DNA from 4 places in the Variovorax nitratireducens genome. Region 1 is predicted to be linked to each of the others. Evidence: predicted binding sites of a transcription regulator. Region 1 holds the regulator's gene; each other region holds the start of a gene.
The links. The regulator sigma-54, encoded in region 1, starts transcription at its own class of promoters, with help from an activator protein. The targets are predictions, from matches to a motif close to TGGCANGNAANCTGCTTT.

Region 1 (4,209 bases):
CTACGACGACCTGAAGCAAACCAGCGTGTTCACCGGCGCGGTAGTGGTGACCAAGGGCACCATCATCATCCGCGGCGCGCGCATCGACGTGCGTCAGGATCCCGAGGGCTACCAGTACGGCGTGGTCACGGCCGCGCCGGGCAAGCTCGCCTATTACAAGCAGCGACGCGACGTGCCGGGTGGCGACGAGTGGATCGAGGGCGAATCCGACCGCATCGAATACGACAGCCGCGCCGACAACGTCAAGTTCATTGGCCATGCCGTGATGCGCCGGCTGATCGGCGCCAAGGTCAACGACGAGAGCAGCGGCCCGCTGATCGTGTACGACCAGAGCAACGACACCTTCACCGTGAACGGCTCGACCCTGCCGCCGGAGACCGCCGTGGCAACCGGCCAGCAGGGCAACCGTGTGCGCGCCGTGCTGACGCCGCGCACCGCCGCCCCTGGCACCCCGGGCGGCAAGGCGGCGGCGCCCGCGCCGACCCCGGCGCCGGGCACCGGTCTGCGTCCGTCCACCACGCTCGACGGGGAACCGCGCAAGTGAGCGACCTTACGGCGACGATCGACCGCAGCGGCGAGCCCTCGTTCGAAGGCGGCAGCAGCCGCGCCACGGCCGTGCCACTGGCCACGACCGGCAGCCGGCTCGAAGCGCGCGGGTTGCAGAAGACGTACGGCAGCCGCATGGTGGTCAAGAACGTGTCGCTCGACGTGCAGAAGGGCGAAGTGGTCGGCTTGCTGGGCCCCAACGGCGCCGGCAAGACCACTTCGTTCTACATGATCGTGGGCCTGGTGCGCGCCGACGCCGGCGAGATCACCATCGACGGCGAGCCGATCGCGCACATGCCGATCCACCGCCGCGCCCGCATGGGCCTGAGCTACCTGCCGCAGGAGGCGTCGATCTTCCGCAAGCTCACCGTGGAGCAGAACGTGCGCGCCGTGCTCGAGCTGCAGTTCGAGCCCGACGCCAGCGGCAAGCCGGCGCCCCTCACCAAGGCCCGCACCGAAGAGCGGTTGACCGAGCTGCTGACCGACCTGCGCGTCGACCATCTGCGCGATTCGCCCGCACTCTCGCTTTCGGGCGGCGAGCGCCGCCGCGTCGAAATCGCACGGGCGCTGGCCACGCAGCCACGCTTCATCCTGCTGGACGAACCCTTCGCGGGGATCGACCCGATCGCGGTGATCGAGATCCAGCGAATCATCAACTTCCTGAAAGAGCGCGGCATCGGCGTGCTGATCACCGACCACAACGTGCGCGAAACGCTGGGCATCTGCGACCACGCTTTCATCATCAGCGACGGGCAGGTGCTGGCACAAGGCACGCCCTCGGAGATTGTCGACAACGCCGAGGTACGGCGCGTGTACCTGGGCGAACACTTCCGGATGTAGGGCCTGCGGCAATGAAGCAAGGCCTGTCGCTGCGCGTCTCGCAGCATCTGGCGCTGACGCCCCAACTCCAGCAGTCGATCCGCCTGCTGCAGCTCTCCACGCTCGAACTGAGCCAGGAGGTCGAGCAGATGCTCGACGACAACCCGTTTCTGGAACGCACGGCGGAAGAGGCCGCCCGCGAGGAATTCGGGCTCGATACAGCCGATGCCCCGGCGCCGCGCGACGATGAATTCGCCACCGGTTCCATCGCCGGAAACACCGACGGAGCGGGCACTTCGACCGCCAGCGACTCTGAAGCCGCAGCCGCCGATGCGCCCACGGAAAGCCTTGCCGACAGCGAGCCCGACTGGGGCGGCGACGGCACGGTCGACATGGTGCCGGACGACAGCGAGTGGGGCGGCGACGCGCCGGCCCGCGCCAACAACCTCGGCAACGACGAGCGCGCCGATGCGACCGAACTGGCGCGCAGCCAGGAATCGCTGCAGTCGTTCCTGCACCGCCAGGCCCTCAGCCTGCGGCTGAACGACACCGATCGCGCGGCGCTGCGCTTCCTGATCGAATCGCTCAACGACGACGGCTACCTCGAAGATTCGCTGCCCGCGCTCGCCTCTGGCCTGGCCGGCGCCGACAACGACCAGTTCGACGACCTCGTGCATCACTTCCAGATGGCGCTGGGCCTGCTGCAGAGCCTGGAGCCGGTCGGCGTCGGCGCACGCGATCTCGGCGAATGCCTCGCGATCCAGGTGAAGGCGCTGGCGCGCCCCGACGAGAGCGAGAACGAACTGCAGGTGCGCAAGATCGCGATCGCGATCTGCAAGCTGCCGATGGAATTGCTCGCGCGGCGGGACTTCAAGCGTCTGGCCACGCTCACGCGCAGCAGCGAAGAGTTGGTGCGCGGCGCGATGCAGCTGATCGCGCGGCTCGAGCCCAAGCCGGGCCGCCGCTTCGTCGACGTCGAGCGCAACGTGGTGGTGCCCGACGTGATCGTCACGCGCACCGGCCGCGGCGCCAGCCTCAAATTCCGCGTCATGCTCAACCCCGACGTGATGCCGCGCCTGCGTGTGCACGACATCTACGCCGGTGCGCTCAAGGCGCACAAGGGCGAGGGCAGCCAGGCGCTGTCGCAGCGGCTGCAGGAGGCGCGCTGGTTCATCAAGAACATCCAGCAGCGCTTCGACACCATCCTGCGCGTGAGCAACGCCATCGTCGAGCGGCAGAAGAACTTCTTCGTGCATGGCGAACTCGCCATGCGGCCGCTGGTGCTGCGCGAGATCGCCGACGAGCTGGGCCTGCACGAGTCCACCATCAGCCGCGTGACCACGGCCAAGTACATGGCCACGCCCTACGGCACGGTCGAACTCAAGTATTTCTTCGGCTCCGCGCTCGGCACCGAGACCGGCGGCAATGCCTCGAGCACCGCGGTGCGCGCGCTGATCAAGCAGTTCGTGACCTCCGAGAACATCAAGAAGCCGCTGTCCGACAGCCAGATCTCCGACATGCTCAAGGAGCAGGGGATCGAATGCGCCCGCCGCACGGTCGCCAAGTACCGCGAGGCGCTGCGCATCGCGCCGGCCAACCTGCGCAAAGCGCTGTAGCTCGCCCCCAGGCTGCGCGCACTTCGTGTCGCTTCGCCAACCCCCTGCCGGGGGCGGCGCCAGCGGCCCGGCGGAGCCGGTTCCGCGGCACCCCACGAAGGGCGCCCCCACGAAGGCACCCCACGAAGGACGCCCGACAAAGTCAGGGGCGCAGCAAACCTTGGCCTGCTGCCGCTACCAGCACGGCGCGCAAATCCGCCGCCCGCACGGGCTTGCGCAGCGCATGCCAGCCGCGCTGCTGCGCGAGCCGCTGGGTGACCGGCTCGATGTCGGCCGATACCAGCGCGATCGTCAGGTCGGGGCGCTGTTCATGCAGCAGTTCGGCCAGCGCCACGCCGTCGAGTTCGCCGGGCAGGCGGATGTCGCAGAGCGCCACGTCGATCGCGGGCAGGTCGGCCAGTGCCAGCGCCTCGGCCGCGCTCGTGTAGATGCGCGGCTCGGCCTGCCAGTGGCGCAGCAGCGCGGCGATGCTGTCGGCCACCACCGTGTTGTCTTCCACCACCAGCACCGCGATGCCGGGGCGCAGCGGTTGCGGGTCGGCCGGCACGGGCACGGCGTCGTCAACCGCCTCGGGCAGCACCAGGTCGGCCGGCGCGGCTTCGAGCTCGAAGCCGAACACGGCGCCGCGGCCCGGCACCGAGCGCAGCGTGATGACGAAGCCCAGGCGCTCGGCCAGCCGGCGCACGATAGCCAGCCCCAGCCCATGTCCGCGCCGCAGGTTGCGCTCCACATTGCCCACCTGCTCGAAGTCGCCGAACACGCGTTGCTGCGCCTCGGGCGCGATGCCGATGCCGGCGTCGCGCACTTCCACGCGCCAGGCCGCCCCGGCACGGCGCCGTCGCACCGCCAGCAGCACGCGGCCCTGGGGCGCGAACTTGAGCGCGTTGTCGACCAGGTTGCCGAGGATGCGGCGCAGCGCCACGGCGTCCGTCCAGGCCAGCGCATCAGCCGGGCAGCGGACCCGCACGCGGCTCGACTGGCGCGCGAAGCTCTGCAGCAGAGGCGCCAGCGCCACCGGCGTGGGGTGCAGCGGATCGGCGGCGGCTTCGATGCGGCCGATTTCGAGCAGCTGGTTGGTCAGCCCCTCCAGCGCCTGTTGCGCCTGCGAGAGCGCGGCCACGGTCTGCTGCACCAGCGCCGTGGGCGCACCGCCGTCGAGTTGCTGGCGCAGCACCTCGGCCTGCAGCCCGATCGCCATCACCGGCTGGCGCAGGTCGTGGTTGGCGGC
Region 2 (4,209 bases), on a different contig from region 1:
AACGACCGCCAGAAGATCGGGCGCGGCAACGCGCGCAAGCTCTTCGGTCTGCCATGAGCACCGTGCAGGACAAGCGTCCCGTGCTGGTCGCGGGTGGTGGCATCGGCGGCCTGGCCGCGGCGCTGGCCCTGGTGCGCGAGGGCTACAGCGTCAAGGTGATCGAGCAGTCGGCACAGATCGGCGAGATTGGTGCCGGCATCCAGCTCAGCCCCAACGCCTTCGCGGCCTGCGATGCGCTGGGTGTTGGCGCCAACCTGCGTGGCAAGGCGGTCTACACCGAAGAGATGATCATGTTCGACGCGATCGATGCGAAGCGCGTGGCCAGCATCTCTCTCGGTGAAGGCTTTCGCGAGCGCTTCGGCAATCCTTATGCGGTGATCCACCGCGCCGACATCCATGGCGCGCTGTTCGAGGGCGTGCAGGCGACCACCGAGGGCATCGAGTTCCTGACCTCGACCAAAATCGTTCACATCGACCAGGACGACGACGGCGTGACCCTCACCGATGCAAAGGGCGGCCGGCACGAGGGCCAGGCCGTGATCGGCTGCGACGGCGTGCGCTCGGCCGTGCGTCAGCAGTACGTGGGCGACAGCATCCGCGTGTCGGGCCACGTGGTGTTCCGCGCGGTGATCGACACGGCGGAGTTCCCCGAAGCGCTGCGCTTCACCGCACCCTGCATCTGGGTCGGGCCCAACTGCCACCTGGTGCACTACCCGCTGAAGGGCGGCGACAAGTTCAACCTGGCCGTGACCTTCCACAGCGACCATGCGGAAGAGTGGGGCTCGATGGACGGCGACCCGGCCGAGGTGCAGCGCTACTTCCGCGCGACCTGCGAGCAGGTGCAGCAGATCCTGCGCATCCCCAAGGCCTGGAAGCGCTGGTCGACGGCCGACCGCGACCCGATCGAGCAATGGACGTTCGGCCGCGCCACCCTGCTGGGCGACGCCGCGCACCCGATGGTGCAGTACCTGGCGCAGGGCGCCTGCACCGCCTGCGAAGATGCCGTCACGCTGGCGCGTGCCCTGCGCCATGAAGGGGGCGATTGGCCGCGCGCCCTCGCGCTGTACGAGAAGTCGCGCGTGGCCCGCACCGCTCGCGTGGTGCTGTCGGCACGCGAGATGGGGCGCATCTACCACGCCAAGGGCGTGGAGCGGCTGGTGCGCAACGACATGTGGAAGGGTCGAGCGCAGGAGCGCTTCTACGACGCGCTCGACTGGCTCTACGGCTGGACAGCCGAAAAGTGCCTGGCACTGGATTGATTGGCGCGGCATGCACCGGCTCGACCACGACTTCGTGCTGAACCGATCCAGTCCCTGAGGGCGTTGCCGCCGGTGCCGTGCGGCGGCCGGAGCCCCAGGCCGCAGTCCGCACCAAATCGGGCGCCCGCGCGCCCCGACCGCGCACAACGCGATCGCCTGCCGAGCGGCGCACGATCGGTTTCGGTGCGAAACCGTCCCGACGCTGCCGCGCAGGCCGCGTCGCAAGTGGCACGGATATTGCTTCATCTCACCGAGTGATCCGTCGGCATCGTTGCCGCGGATATCACAGAGCCTCCGCTAATGACGGCGAGATCCGAGCGAACCGAAAGCGATGACGCTGCCAGTTCGTCTGCTCCATCCCGATTCACATCCGTTTCCATGCGGGGGCCCACTGCCGTTGTCTTTCCAGACAGCGGTTCCAGTGGCCTGCACCCTCACGGGATCGGTTGTGTGCAGGAAATCCAACATGAAAATCGCAGTAATTGGCCACGGCATGGTGGGCCACAAGTTTCTCGAGCAACTCCACGAGCTCGGCGTCGCGCAGGCAGAGGTCACGGTGCTGTGCGAGGAGCCTCGCCCGGCCTACGACCGGGTGCACCTGTCCGAATTCTTCGCCGGCAAGACCGCTGAAGACCTGTCGCTGGTCGAGCCGGGCTTCTTTGAGCGCACCGGCTTCACGTTGCGCCTGGCCGCCAGGGCGGTTGCCGTCGAGCGGCGCAATAACACCATCACGACAGCCGACGGCGAAGTGGTGCCCTACGACAAGCTGGTGCTGGCCACCGGTTCCGTGCCCTTCGTGCCACCAGTGCCGGGCCGCGACCGGCCGAACTGCTTCGTCTACCGCACGATCGAAGACCTGGAGGCCATGAAGGAATGCGGCGCCCGCTCCAAAAGCGGCGTGGTCGTCGGCGGTGGCCTGCTGGGCCTGGAGTGCGCCAAGGCCCTGCGCGACATGGGCCTGGAAACCCATGTGGTGGAGTTTGCGCCGCGGCTGATGGCCGTGCAGGTCGACGACGGCGGCGGGCGGGCGCTGCGCAACAGCATTGAGGCGCTGGGCCTGCATGTGCACACCGGCCGCAACACAGTGGAGATCATCGATGGTGCGACCGCGCGGCACCGCATGGTCTTCGCCGACGGCACGCATCTGGAGACCGACATGATCGTGTTCTCCGCCGGGATCCGCCCGCGCGACGAGCTGGCGCGCCAATGCGTGCTGGCGCTCGGCCCGCGCGGCGGCGTGGCGGTCGACAGCCACTGCCGCACGAGTGATCGCAACGTTTATGCGATCGGCGAATGCGCCTCGTGGAATGACCAGACCTTCGGTCTCGTCGCGCCGGGCTACGACATGGCGCGCGTGGCCGCCCGGCACATCGCCGGGCAGGATGACGCCGCCTTCACCGGCGCCGACATGAGCACCAAGCTCAAGCTGATGGGCGTGGACGTGGCCAGCATCGGTGACGCGCACGGCAAGACGCCGCAGGCGCGCTCCTATCAATACGTCGACGAACGCAAGCAGATCTACAAGAAGATCGTGGTCAGCGACGACGGCAAGCAGCTGCTGGGCGCGGTGCTGGTCGGCGATGCGGCCGAATACGGCACCTTGCTGCAGCTGGCGCTCAACGGCATCGCGCTGCCCGCCGATCCGGAGTTCCTGATCCTGCCGTCGAGCGACGGCAAGGCCAGGCCGGGGCTCGGCGTGGAGGCGCTGCCCGATGGCGCCCAGATCTGCTCGTGCAACGACGTCAGCAAGGGGCAGATCTGCGCAGCGGTCGGCGAGGGCGCCTGCACCACCGCCGAGCTGAAGGCCTGCACCAAGGCCGGCGCCACCTGTGGCGGCTGCGTTCCCCTGGTCACCCAGGTCATGAAGATGGAGATGGCCAAGCGCGGCATGGCGGTCAACAACCACCTCTGCGAGCACTTCGCGTACTCGCGCCAGGAGCTGTACCACCTGGTGCGCGTTGGCGAGATCCGCAGCTTCGACGATCTGCTGGCCCGGCATGGCAAGGGCCTGGGCTGCGACATCTGCAAGCCCACTGCCGCCAGCATCTTCGCGTCGTGCTGGAACGAATTCGTCCTCCAGAAAAACCTCGCCAGCCTGCAGGACAGCAACGACTACTTCCTGGGCAACATCCAGAAGGACGGCACTTACTCGGTCGTGCCGCGCATGCCCGGCGGCGAGGTCACGCCCGAGGGGCTGATCGCCGTGGGCCAGGTGGCGAAGAAGTACGGCCTCTACACCAAGATCACCGGCGGCCAGCGCGTCGACCTGTTCGGCGCCCGCGTCGAGCAATTGCCGGCGATCTGGGAAGAACTGATCGCCGCCGGCTTCGAATCCGGCCATGCGTATGGCAAGGCGCTGCGCACGGTGAAGAGCTGCGTCGGCTCGACCTGGTGCCGCTACGGCGTGGACGACAGCGTGGGCCTGGCCGTCGAACTGGAGAACCGCTACAAGGGTTTGCGCGCACCCCACAAGATCAAGTTCGGCGTCTCGGGCTGCACCCGCGAGTGCGCCGAAGCACAAGGCAAGGACGTCGGCATCATCGCCACCGAGCGCGGCTGGAACCTCTACGTGTGCGGCAACGGCGGCATGAAGCCGCGCCACGCCGAACTGATCGCTACCGACCTCACCAAGGCCGCACTGATCCAGCTGATCGACCGCTTCCTGATGTTCTATGTGCGCACGGCCGACCGCTTGCAGCGCACCAGCACCTGGCGCGAGAACCTCGAGGGCGGGCTGGACTACCTGAAGGACGTGCTGATCCAGGACAGCCTGGGACTCGCCGCCGAACTCGAAGCCCAGATGCAGCACGTGGTCGACACCTACCAGTGCGAATGGAAGACCGCCGTGAACGATCCGGCGACGCGCCAGCGCTTCCGCTCGTTCGTCAACAGCGAGAAGCCCGACGAGCACATCGTGTTCGTGCAGGAGCGCGGCCAGATCCGCCCCGCC
Region 3 (4,209 bases), on a different contig from region 1:
CCGGGGTACGGCAGGCCCATGAGTTTGGCGCTCTTGTCGAAGGCCTCGCCCGCCGCGTCGTCGATGGTTTCGCCCAGGATTTCGTAGCGCCCCACCCCGTCGACCCGCATCAACTGGGTGTGGCCACCTGACACCAGCAGCGCGACGAACGGAAACTCGGGCGGGTCGGCGCTGAGAAACGGCGAGAGCAGGTGCCCCTCCAGATGGTGTACGCCGAGCACCGGCTTGCCGAGCGCAGCACCCAGCGCGCAGGCCACCCCGGCGCCGACCAGCAGGGCGCCGGCCAGACCCGGGCCGCGCGTGTAGGCCACCACGTCAACCTCGGCCAGATGTCGGCCCGCTTCGTTGAACACCGCCTGCGCCAGCGGCAGCACGCGCCGGATATGGTCGCGGCTGGCCAGTTCCGGCACCACGCCGCCGTAGGCCTGGTGCATCGCGATCTGGCTGTGCAGCGCATGCGCGCGCAACAGCGGCGTAGCGCCGCCCTGCGACTCGACGAGGGCCACGCCGGTTTCGTCGCACGACGATTCGATTCCCAGAACAAGCATAGGGCGAGTTTAGGGGGCGCACACTTTCGGGGCACGGATGTTGCTCGATATCCTTCCAACAGACGGCAGGCGCCCTCGCCCCCTAACACGATGAAATCCGGACTGAGCTTTCTTGTCGCGGCCCGCCGATGCGAAATCGACGAGCTGGATCAGCTCGCGCGCACCAGCGAGCTGGTCGGCACGATCGGGCGCCTGGTCCACGCGCTGCAACGCGAGCGCGGGCTCTCCAACGTGCTGCTGGCGTCGCAGGGGCAGCGCTATGCGCAGCAGCGCAGCGCGCAGATCGGCGAATGCATCCGGCTCGAACACGACGTGCGCACCGGCTTCGACCGGCTCGAAACCGAGGGCCGCCGCGTCGGTAACGGCACCCGCCTGTTCAGCCGCATCGCCTGGGTGTTGCCCGGGCTGGACGCCCTGCCCGTGCTGCGACGCCGCGTTGGTGCACTGGAACTGGGCGCGGCCGACGCCACCGCGGCGTTTGCCAAGCTGATCGCCGGCCTGCTCGCCGTGGTGTTCGAGGCCGCCGACGGCGCCACTGACCCCGAAATCTCGCGGCTGCTCGCTGCCATGTTCAATTTCATGCAGGGCAAGGAATTCGCGGGCCAGGAGCGCGCCTGCGGTGCGGCAGCCTTTGTCGAAGGGCGCAACGACCCGCTGCGCCAGCAGCAATGGCTGCAGCTCATCACGGCCCAGGAACGCTGCTTCAACGTGTTCGCCGACTTCGCCGGCCCGGCGCTGACCGAGGTCTGGCGCCACAACCAGCCCGCGGCCGAACTGGCCGAACTCGAGCGGCTGCGCCGCGTCGCGCACTCGGCGCCCGCCGGCGCTGCGCTCGACCGCGAACTCAGCACCAACTGGTTCGACTGCTGCTCGCTGCGCATCGATGCGATGAAGGCGGTGGAAGAACGGCTGGCAGCCGACCTGCGCACCTTGTGCGCCGGCAAGATCGCCGAGGCCCGTGCCGAGGCGGAGACGCACCAGGCCCTGCTCGACCAGTTGGTGGCCGACACCGCCGTGCACACCGCGCGGGCCACCACCTTCTTCGACGACCCCGAGCTGGCGCCGGCCGCGCCCTATGGGCACCAGCTCGAGCGCTCGATTCTCGACATGTTGCAGGAGCAATCGCAGAGGCTGCAGGCCATGAGCGACGAGCTCGACACGGTGCGCGCCACGCTCAACGAGCGCAAGCTGGTCGAGCGCGCCAAGGGCCTGCTGATGGCGCACCGCCGGATGACCGAGGAAGAGGCTCACAAGATGCTGCGGCAGACAGCAATGAACCAGAACCGCCGCCTCGTCGACGTGGCGGAATCGGTGCTGTCCATGGCCGAATTCCTGCCCGGCAGCACCTGAATTGGTGCGCTGCACAATAGGAGTGCCGCTCCCAAGGTCTGAGCTGGATCAGCCTCCAGCGCCAATGCCACGGGCCCCGACAGCTATTAATTTGATAGCAGCTCGCACCCAATATCAGCTGGCACGCAGCTTGCTTTCAGTCTTGGCATAGACCGACGAAGGTCTGCAGGCAGGTGGCACCCAATGGCGGGTGTCGCCCACCGAACAGGACAAAGGCGTCCTTACCCCGTACTGGCCCGGCTCGAGCCGGCCGTGCGCGGTGAGGACGCCTTTTTGTTTTTCGCCTCTTCTTTTTTGACCGGAGTTCGCCCCCATGACTGATGCGCTGAAATTCAAGCTGAGCCGACGCACCGTCCTTCAAACCGCCGCTGTCGCTGCGGTGGGAATCAACCCTGCGCTGCGCGCCGCGGTCTGGGCCCAGGGCTCGGACAAGCCCGAAAAGGAGGAAGTGAAGATCGGCTTCATTCCGCTCACCGACTGCGCCAGCGTGGTCATGGCCTCGGTGCTCGGCATCGACAAGAAATACGGCGTGAAGATCGTGCCGAGCAAGGAAGCCAGCTGGGCGGGCGTGCGCGACAAGCTGGTGAACGGCGACCTCGATTTCGCCCACGTTCTCTACGGCCTGGTCTACGGCGTCCACCTCGGCATCGGCGGCCCCAAGAAGGACATGGCCGTGCTCATGACCCTGAACAACAACGGTCAAGCCATCACGCTCAGCAAGAAGCTCGCGGACAAGGGCGCGATCGACGGCCCCTCGCTGGCCAAGCTGATGGCTTCGGACAAGCGCGAATACACCTTTGCCCAGACCTTTCCCACCGGCACGCACGCGATGTGGCTCAACTACTGGCTCGCCGCCAACGGCATCAACCCGATCAAGGACGCCAAGTCGATCGTGGTGCCGCCGCCGCAGATGGTGGCCAACATGCGCATCGGCAACATGGACGGCTACTGCGTCGGCGAACCCTGGGGCCACCGCGCCATCATGGACGGCATCGGCATCACCGCCATCACCACGCAGGACATCTGGAAGGATCACCCTGAAAAGGTGCTGGGGACCACGGCCGAGTTCGCCAAGAAGTACCCGAACACGGCACGCGCCGTGACCGCCGCGATCCTCGAAGCCGGCAAGTGGATCGACACCGGGCTGCAGAACAAGAACAAGATGGCCGAGACGATCGCCGAGAAGAGCTACGTCAACACCAGCGTCGACGCGATCAACCAGCGCATCCTTGGCCGCTACACCAACGGCCTCGGCAAGAGCTGGGACGACCCGAACTTCATGAAGTTCTACAACGACGGCGCCGCCACCTTTCCGTACCTGTCGGACGGCATGTGGTTCCTGACGCAGCACAAGCGCTGGGGCTTGCTCAAGGATCACCCGGACTACCTCAAGGTGGCAACCGAGATCAACCAGATCGACATCTACAAGCAGGCCGCCACGGCCAGCAAGACGCCGGTGCCCAAGGACTCGATGCGCAGCAGCAAGCTGATGGACGGCGTCGTCTGGGACGGCAAGAACCCGAAGGCGTATGCCGACGGATTCAAGATCAAGGCCTGAGGAGCATGACCATGGTCAGTGCCGTTTTCCACAACCCGCTCGACGCCGCCGCGTCGCCCCCCGTCGCCGCCAAGCCGACTGTGTCTTCGGTGAGCACCGCGGGCACTGCAACTCCGAAAGCCGATGAACCCCGGCCACGGGCTCCGCTCGACCTGCGCTGGTTCTGGATGCGCGTGCTGCCGCCGCTGGCCGGCTTCGGCGTGCTGGTGCTGATCTGGGAACTGATCGCGATCCGCAGTGCGGGCACCTTCCCCGCCCCCTACGAAACCTGGCTGCAGGCGGTCAAGGTGTTCAGCGATCCGTTCTACAGCAACGGGCCGAACGACCAGGGCGTCGGCTGGAACGTTCTGTCGTCGCTGCAACGCGTGGCGCTGGGCTTCGGCCTGGCGGCGCTGGTCGGCATTCCGGCCGGCTTTGCAATCGGCCGCTTCGAGTTCATGTCGCGCATGTTCAACCCGCTGATCAGCTTGCTGCGCCCGGTGTCGCCGCTGGCCTGGTTGCCGATCGGCCTGCTGGTGTTCAAGGGCGCCAACCCGGCCGCCATCTGGACCATCTTCATCTGCTCGATCTGGCCAATGATCATCAACACCGCCGTCGGCGTGCAGCGCGTGCCGAGCGACTACATGAACGTCGCCAAGGTGCTCAACCTCAGCGAGTGGAAGATCCTCACCAAGATCCTGTTCCCCGCCGTGCTGCCCTACATGCTGACCGGCGTGCGCCTTGCGGTCGGCACCGCCTGGCTGGTGATCGTCG
Region 4 (4,209 bases), 550 kb from region 1:
CGATCCAGCCCAACTGGCTCTGGCGCGGCGTCCAGTCGCCGAACACCGGGTGCACGTGGCTGTCGATCAGACCAGGGGCGACGCAGGTGTTCCTGCAGTCGATGACGGTCTTCGCACCCTCGATGTTGCAGTCCTTCTCCTTGCCGACCGCGACGATGAGCCCGTCGTTCACCACGATGGTGTCGGCATCGAGGATGGGCTTGTCGATGTCGCCCGACAGCAGCAAGCCGATGTTCCTGATGACGACTTTGCCGGACTTGCCGGCCGCAGCAGCTTCTGCCATGGGGACTCCTCGTGGGTGGAGATGTTCTAGGGGGAGAGGGGTGCCGCGCTGACCGCGCGCAGCACCGTGTCGATCGCGAACGCCTCCCAGCGCGCCACGGCCTCCGCGGTTTCCAGTGGCTCGCCGAGAAAGGCGGTCAGCGTGTGCCGGTTCGACATGTAGAAGTAGCCGGTCGAGGCGATCAGAAGGTAGACGTCGCGCGCCGCAACGTCGGGCCGGAACAACCCCTTGGCGACGCCGCTGGCCAGCACCTCGCGGATCACCGCGATCGCGTGCGACGAGTATTCGCCGGCACGCAGCGACTTCGCGATGTGGCGCCCCTTGTGCAGGTTCTCGGTGTTCAGCAGCGTGACGAACTCGGGGTTCTTGCGGTAGTAGCCATGCACGAAGCGGATCACGGCGGTGAGCGTTTCGACCGGGCGGCCGGCATCGAGTGCGATGGCCGTCTCCGCGTCGTCCATCGCGCGGTACATCTCCTCGAGCACCGCGATGAACAGGCCTTCCTTGCTGCCGAAGTAGTAATAGATCATGCGGTCGTACGACTTGGCCGCCTTCGAGATCTTCTCGACGCTGCCGCCGTCGTAGCCGTATTTGGCAAACACCTTGGTCGCCGCCTTGAGGATCGCCTTGCGCGTGGCCTGCGCGGCAGCGTCGCGCACGCCGGTGCCGCGACGTTGGCCGTTGACAGCGGTAGCCTTGACCGCCGCCATGCTTACTTTTCGGCGAAGGCGCGTTCGACGACGAAATCGCCGGGGGTGCTCGTGTTGCCTTCCTTGAAGCCCTTGGCCTCCAGCATGTGCTTCAGGTCGGTCAGCATGCCGGGGCTGCCGCACAGCATCACGCGGTCTTCGGCGGCATTGAGCGGGGGCAGGCCGAGGTCGTCGGTCAGCTTGTTGCTTTCCATCAGCTCTGTGATGCGGCCCATGTTGCGGAAGTCCTCGCGCGTCACGGTCGGGTAGTAGAGCAGCTGGTTCTTGATCAGGTCGCCCAGAAACTCGTGCTGGGGCAGGTGGTCGAGCACGAGGTCGTGGTAGGCCAGCTCGTCGACCTGGCGCACGCCGTGCACCAGGATCACCTTCTCGAACTTCTCGTAGGTGTCGGGGTCGCGGATCACGCTCATGAACGGCGCCAGGCCGGTTCCGGTGCCCAGCAGGTAGAGGCGTTTGCCGGGCAGCGTGTAGTCGATCAGCAGCGTGCCGGTCGGCTTGCGGCCCACGATGATCTTGTCGCCCGGCTGGATGTGCTGCAGTTTCGAGGTCAGCGGACCTTCCTCGACCTTGATGCTGAGGAACTCGAGGTGTTCCTCGTAGTTGGCGCTCACGATGCTGTAGGCGCGCAGCAACGGTTTGTTGTTCACCCGCAGGCCGATCATCGTGAAGTGGCCGTTCGAGAAACGCAGCGCGGGGTCGCGCGTGGTGGTGAAAGTGAACAGGCGATCGGTCCAGTGGTGGACGCTGAGGACGGTTTCTTCGCTGAATGCACTCATGACTTGAAGTTGGTTCGGTAAAAACGCCGTTGCGCGTTGGCATTGCATTTGCTACATTGATTTTGAATGTAGCGTTCACAACATCAAAGTGGAGTGAATGCTACACAAAGAGCAAATCGATCACAAGCATCTTCTGAGCCAGCCGATGCGGGTGATCCCCCTGATTTTCCACGATGACCGAACACACAAAAACCGACGGGCTTCCGGGCATGGACATGCCGGTCATGGGCGACCTTGCCGGGCGCGCGCCGCTGCGCAACGACAAGATGAGCACGGCCAAGGTCGAGTGCAACGCGTGCCCGGTGCTTTGCCAGATTTCCGAGGGCCGCAGCGGCGCCTGCGACCGCTATGCGAACCGCGCGGGCACGCTGGTGCGGGTCGATCCGGTGGTGCTGCTGCGCCGCGCGGTCGCAGCCGATGCCACCGCACTGGTGCCGTTTGCACGCCCGGCGGCCGATGCATCCGCGCAATCGCCCGCCGATGGTGCACCCGACTGGAACGGCGACCTGCTGCTGGCCGACGAAGTGTTCGTCACCGGGGTCGGCTCTTCCACCACCTACCCGGACTACAAGCCGGCGCCCTTCATCGTCGGCTCGAAGGCGAAGGGTGTCGACATGGTCACGGTGGTGACCGAAGGCATCTTCAGCTACTGCAGTTTCAAGATCAAGATCGACACCGACCGCTTCCTCGGTGCCGAGCAGGCCAACGTGCGCTACAAGGGCGAGGTGGTCGGCCACGTGACCACGGCCGAATACGGCTCGCAGATGCTGTCGCTCGGCGGCGTGCATCACCTCACCGGCGGCAGCAAGAAGGAAGGCCGCATGACGGTCGAGCTCATGCAGCTGCTCGGCAACAAGAAGCCGGTGGAATGCACCATCGACGGCGGCGCCAGCCTCGTGATCCAGGCCGGCCGCGCGCCCATCGTCAACGGCGTCGAGGAGCAACGCATGCGTGTCGGATGCGGCTCGGCCGCGGTCGGCATCTTCGCGCGCCAGTTCGCCGGCGTGGCCGACGAGGTGGTGGTGGTCGACGACCACATCACCGGCGTGCTCACCCAGCACCAGGCCGGCCGCTGCCTCGACATGGCGCCTTCGGGCATCGAGATGCGCGGGCGCAAGTCGACGCCGGGGCGCTACTTCCAGGTCGCCAATCCCGGCAACGGCTGGGGCGGCACCGACATCGCCGATCCGCTGTCGATCATCGAGGGATGGGAAGCGGGGGTTGCCAAACCCGGGCTGCGCCTGCTCATGACTTCGACCACGGGCGAGCACGCCCAGTGGTATGTGCTCGACGAGACGCTGCAGCCGGTCGAGCAACCCATGCCCGACGAAGTGCGCCGCATCGTCGAGCGCATCGGCGAGAACTGCGAACCCTCGCTCTGCACCGTGCTGTTCCTCGGCGGCGCCGGCGGCAGCCTGCGTGCGGGCGTCAGCGAGAACCCGGTGCTGCTCACCCGCGCCATCAAGCGCGCGCTGGTCAACGTGACCTGCGGCGGCGCGCCGGCCTATGTGTGGCCCGGCGGCGGCATCACGGTGATGGTCGACGTGATGCGCATGCCCGACAACAGCTTCGGCACCGTGCCGACGCCGGCAATCGTCGCGCCGATCGAATTCAGCATGCGGCTCGACGACTATGCCGCGCTGGGCGGCCACACCGGCCATGTGTTCCCCCTCGAGCAGGCACTGGCACGCGGCGCCTGGCAGGACGACGGGGCGCCGCTGGCGCGGCAGTGGCAGCAGATCGATGCCGCGAATCCGTGGCCGCTCGGCCAACCGCCGATGCTCGGCTGAACACCATGTCTGCGCAACGAAACGCGCTCGACGCGCACCGCTGGCACCTGAGTCACGGCCCGATCGACATCGTGGCCGAGGCACATGGTGAGCCGCGGGCGGTCGCTGCCGCGCACGAGGCGGCATGGCAGCGCTTCGGCACCGTGCTCGGCGAGCTGGTCGACGAGTTGCCGCTGCTGCGCCAGCCGGTCGGCGAGCGTTGCGCGCTGCACGGCCCGGTGGCGCGGCGCATGTGGAGCGCCTGCTTTCCGTTCCGTGCGGCCTTCATCACGCCGATGGCCGCGGTGGCCGGTTCGGTGGCGCAGGAACTGATCCGGTTCTATGAGCGTCCCGGCATCGACCGCGCCTGGCTCAACAACGGCGGCGACATCGCGCTGCACCTCGCTACGGGGTATTCGGTGCGCGTGGGCCTGTTCTCCGACCTGGCGCGCTTCGACCCGCGCGATGTTGGCGCCATAACGACCGACGGGCAGTTCGAGATCACTGCCGACATGCCGGTGCGCGGCGTCGCGACCAGCGGCTGGCGCGGGCGCAGCTTTTCGCTCGGCATCGCCGACAGCGTCACGGTGCTGGCAAGGAGCGCGGCCGAGGCCGATGCGGCTGCGACCGTCATCGCCAACGCGGTCAATGTGGAAGACGCCGGCATCACG

Region 2: nirB (nitrite reductase large subunit NirB) is a predicted target of sigma-54. The motif match lies at 1,486-1,503, and genes of this name have one in related genera.
Region 3: ACSFA8_RS21475 (CmpA/NrtA family ABC transporter substrate-binding protein) is a predicted target of sigma-54. The motif match lies at 2,018-2,035, and genes of this name have one in related genera.
Region 4: ACSFA8_RS06190 (6-hydroxynicotinate reductase) is a predicted target of sigma-54. The motif match lies at 1,807-1,824, and genes of this name have one in related genera.

The regions. Positions count from the first base shown of each region.
Region 1 is NZ_JBPJZO010000002.1:735,516-739,724, forward strand. Features, by position in the region: gene lptA (lipopolysaccharide transport periplasmic protein LptA) at 1-544, shown strand, start outside; gene lptB (LPS export ABC transporter ATP-binding protein) at 616-1,386, shown strand; gene rpoN (RNA polymerase factor sigma-54) at 1,398-2,981, shown strand; gene ACSFA8_RS08790 (hybrid sensor histidine kinase/response regulator) at 3,124-4,209, opposite strand, start outside.
Region 2 is NZ_JBPJZO010000006.1:182,493-186,701, reverse strand. Features, by position in the region: gene ACSFA8_RS16900 (amidohydrolase family protein) at 1-57, shown strand, start outside; gene ACSFA8_RS16895 (3-hydroxybenzoate 6-monooxygenase) at 54-1,259, shown strand; gene nirB (nitrite reductase large subunit NirB) at 1,726-4,209, shown strand, end outside.
Region 3 is NZ_JBPJZO010000010.1:188,057-192,265, forward strand. Features, by position in the region: gene tsaD (tRNA (adenosine(37)-N6)-threonylcarbamoyltransferase complex transferase subunit TsaD) at 1-548, opposite strand, end outside; gene ACSFA8_RS21470 (nitrate- and nitrite sensing domain-containing protein) at 639-1,898, shown strand; gene ACSFA8_RS21475 (CmpA/NrtA family ABC transporter substrate-binding protein) at 2,212-3,456, shown strand; gene ntrB (nitrate ABC transporter permease) at 3,468-4,209, shown strand, end outside.
Region 4 is NZ_JBPJZO010000002.1:187,696-191,904, reverse strand. Features, by position in the region: gene ACSFA8_RS06205 (amidohydrolase family protein) at 1-283, opposite strand, end outside; gene ACSFA8_RS06200 (TetR family transcriptional regulator) at 310-993, opposite strand; gene ACSFA8_RS06195 (ferredoxin--NADP reductase) at 996-1,769, opposite strand; gene ACSFA8_RS06190 (6-hydroxynicotinate reductase) at 1,943-3,559, shown strand; gene ACSFA8_RS06185 (UPF0280 family protein) at 3,565-4,209, shown strand, end outside.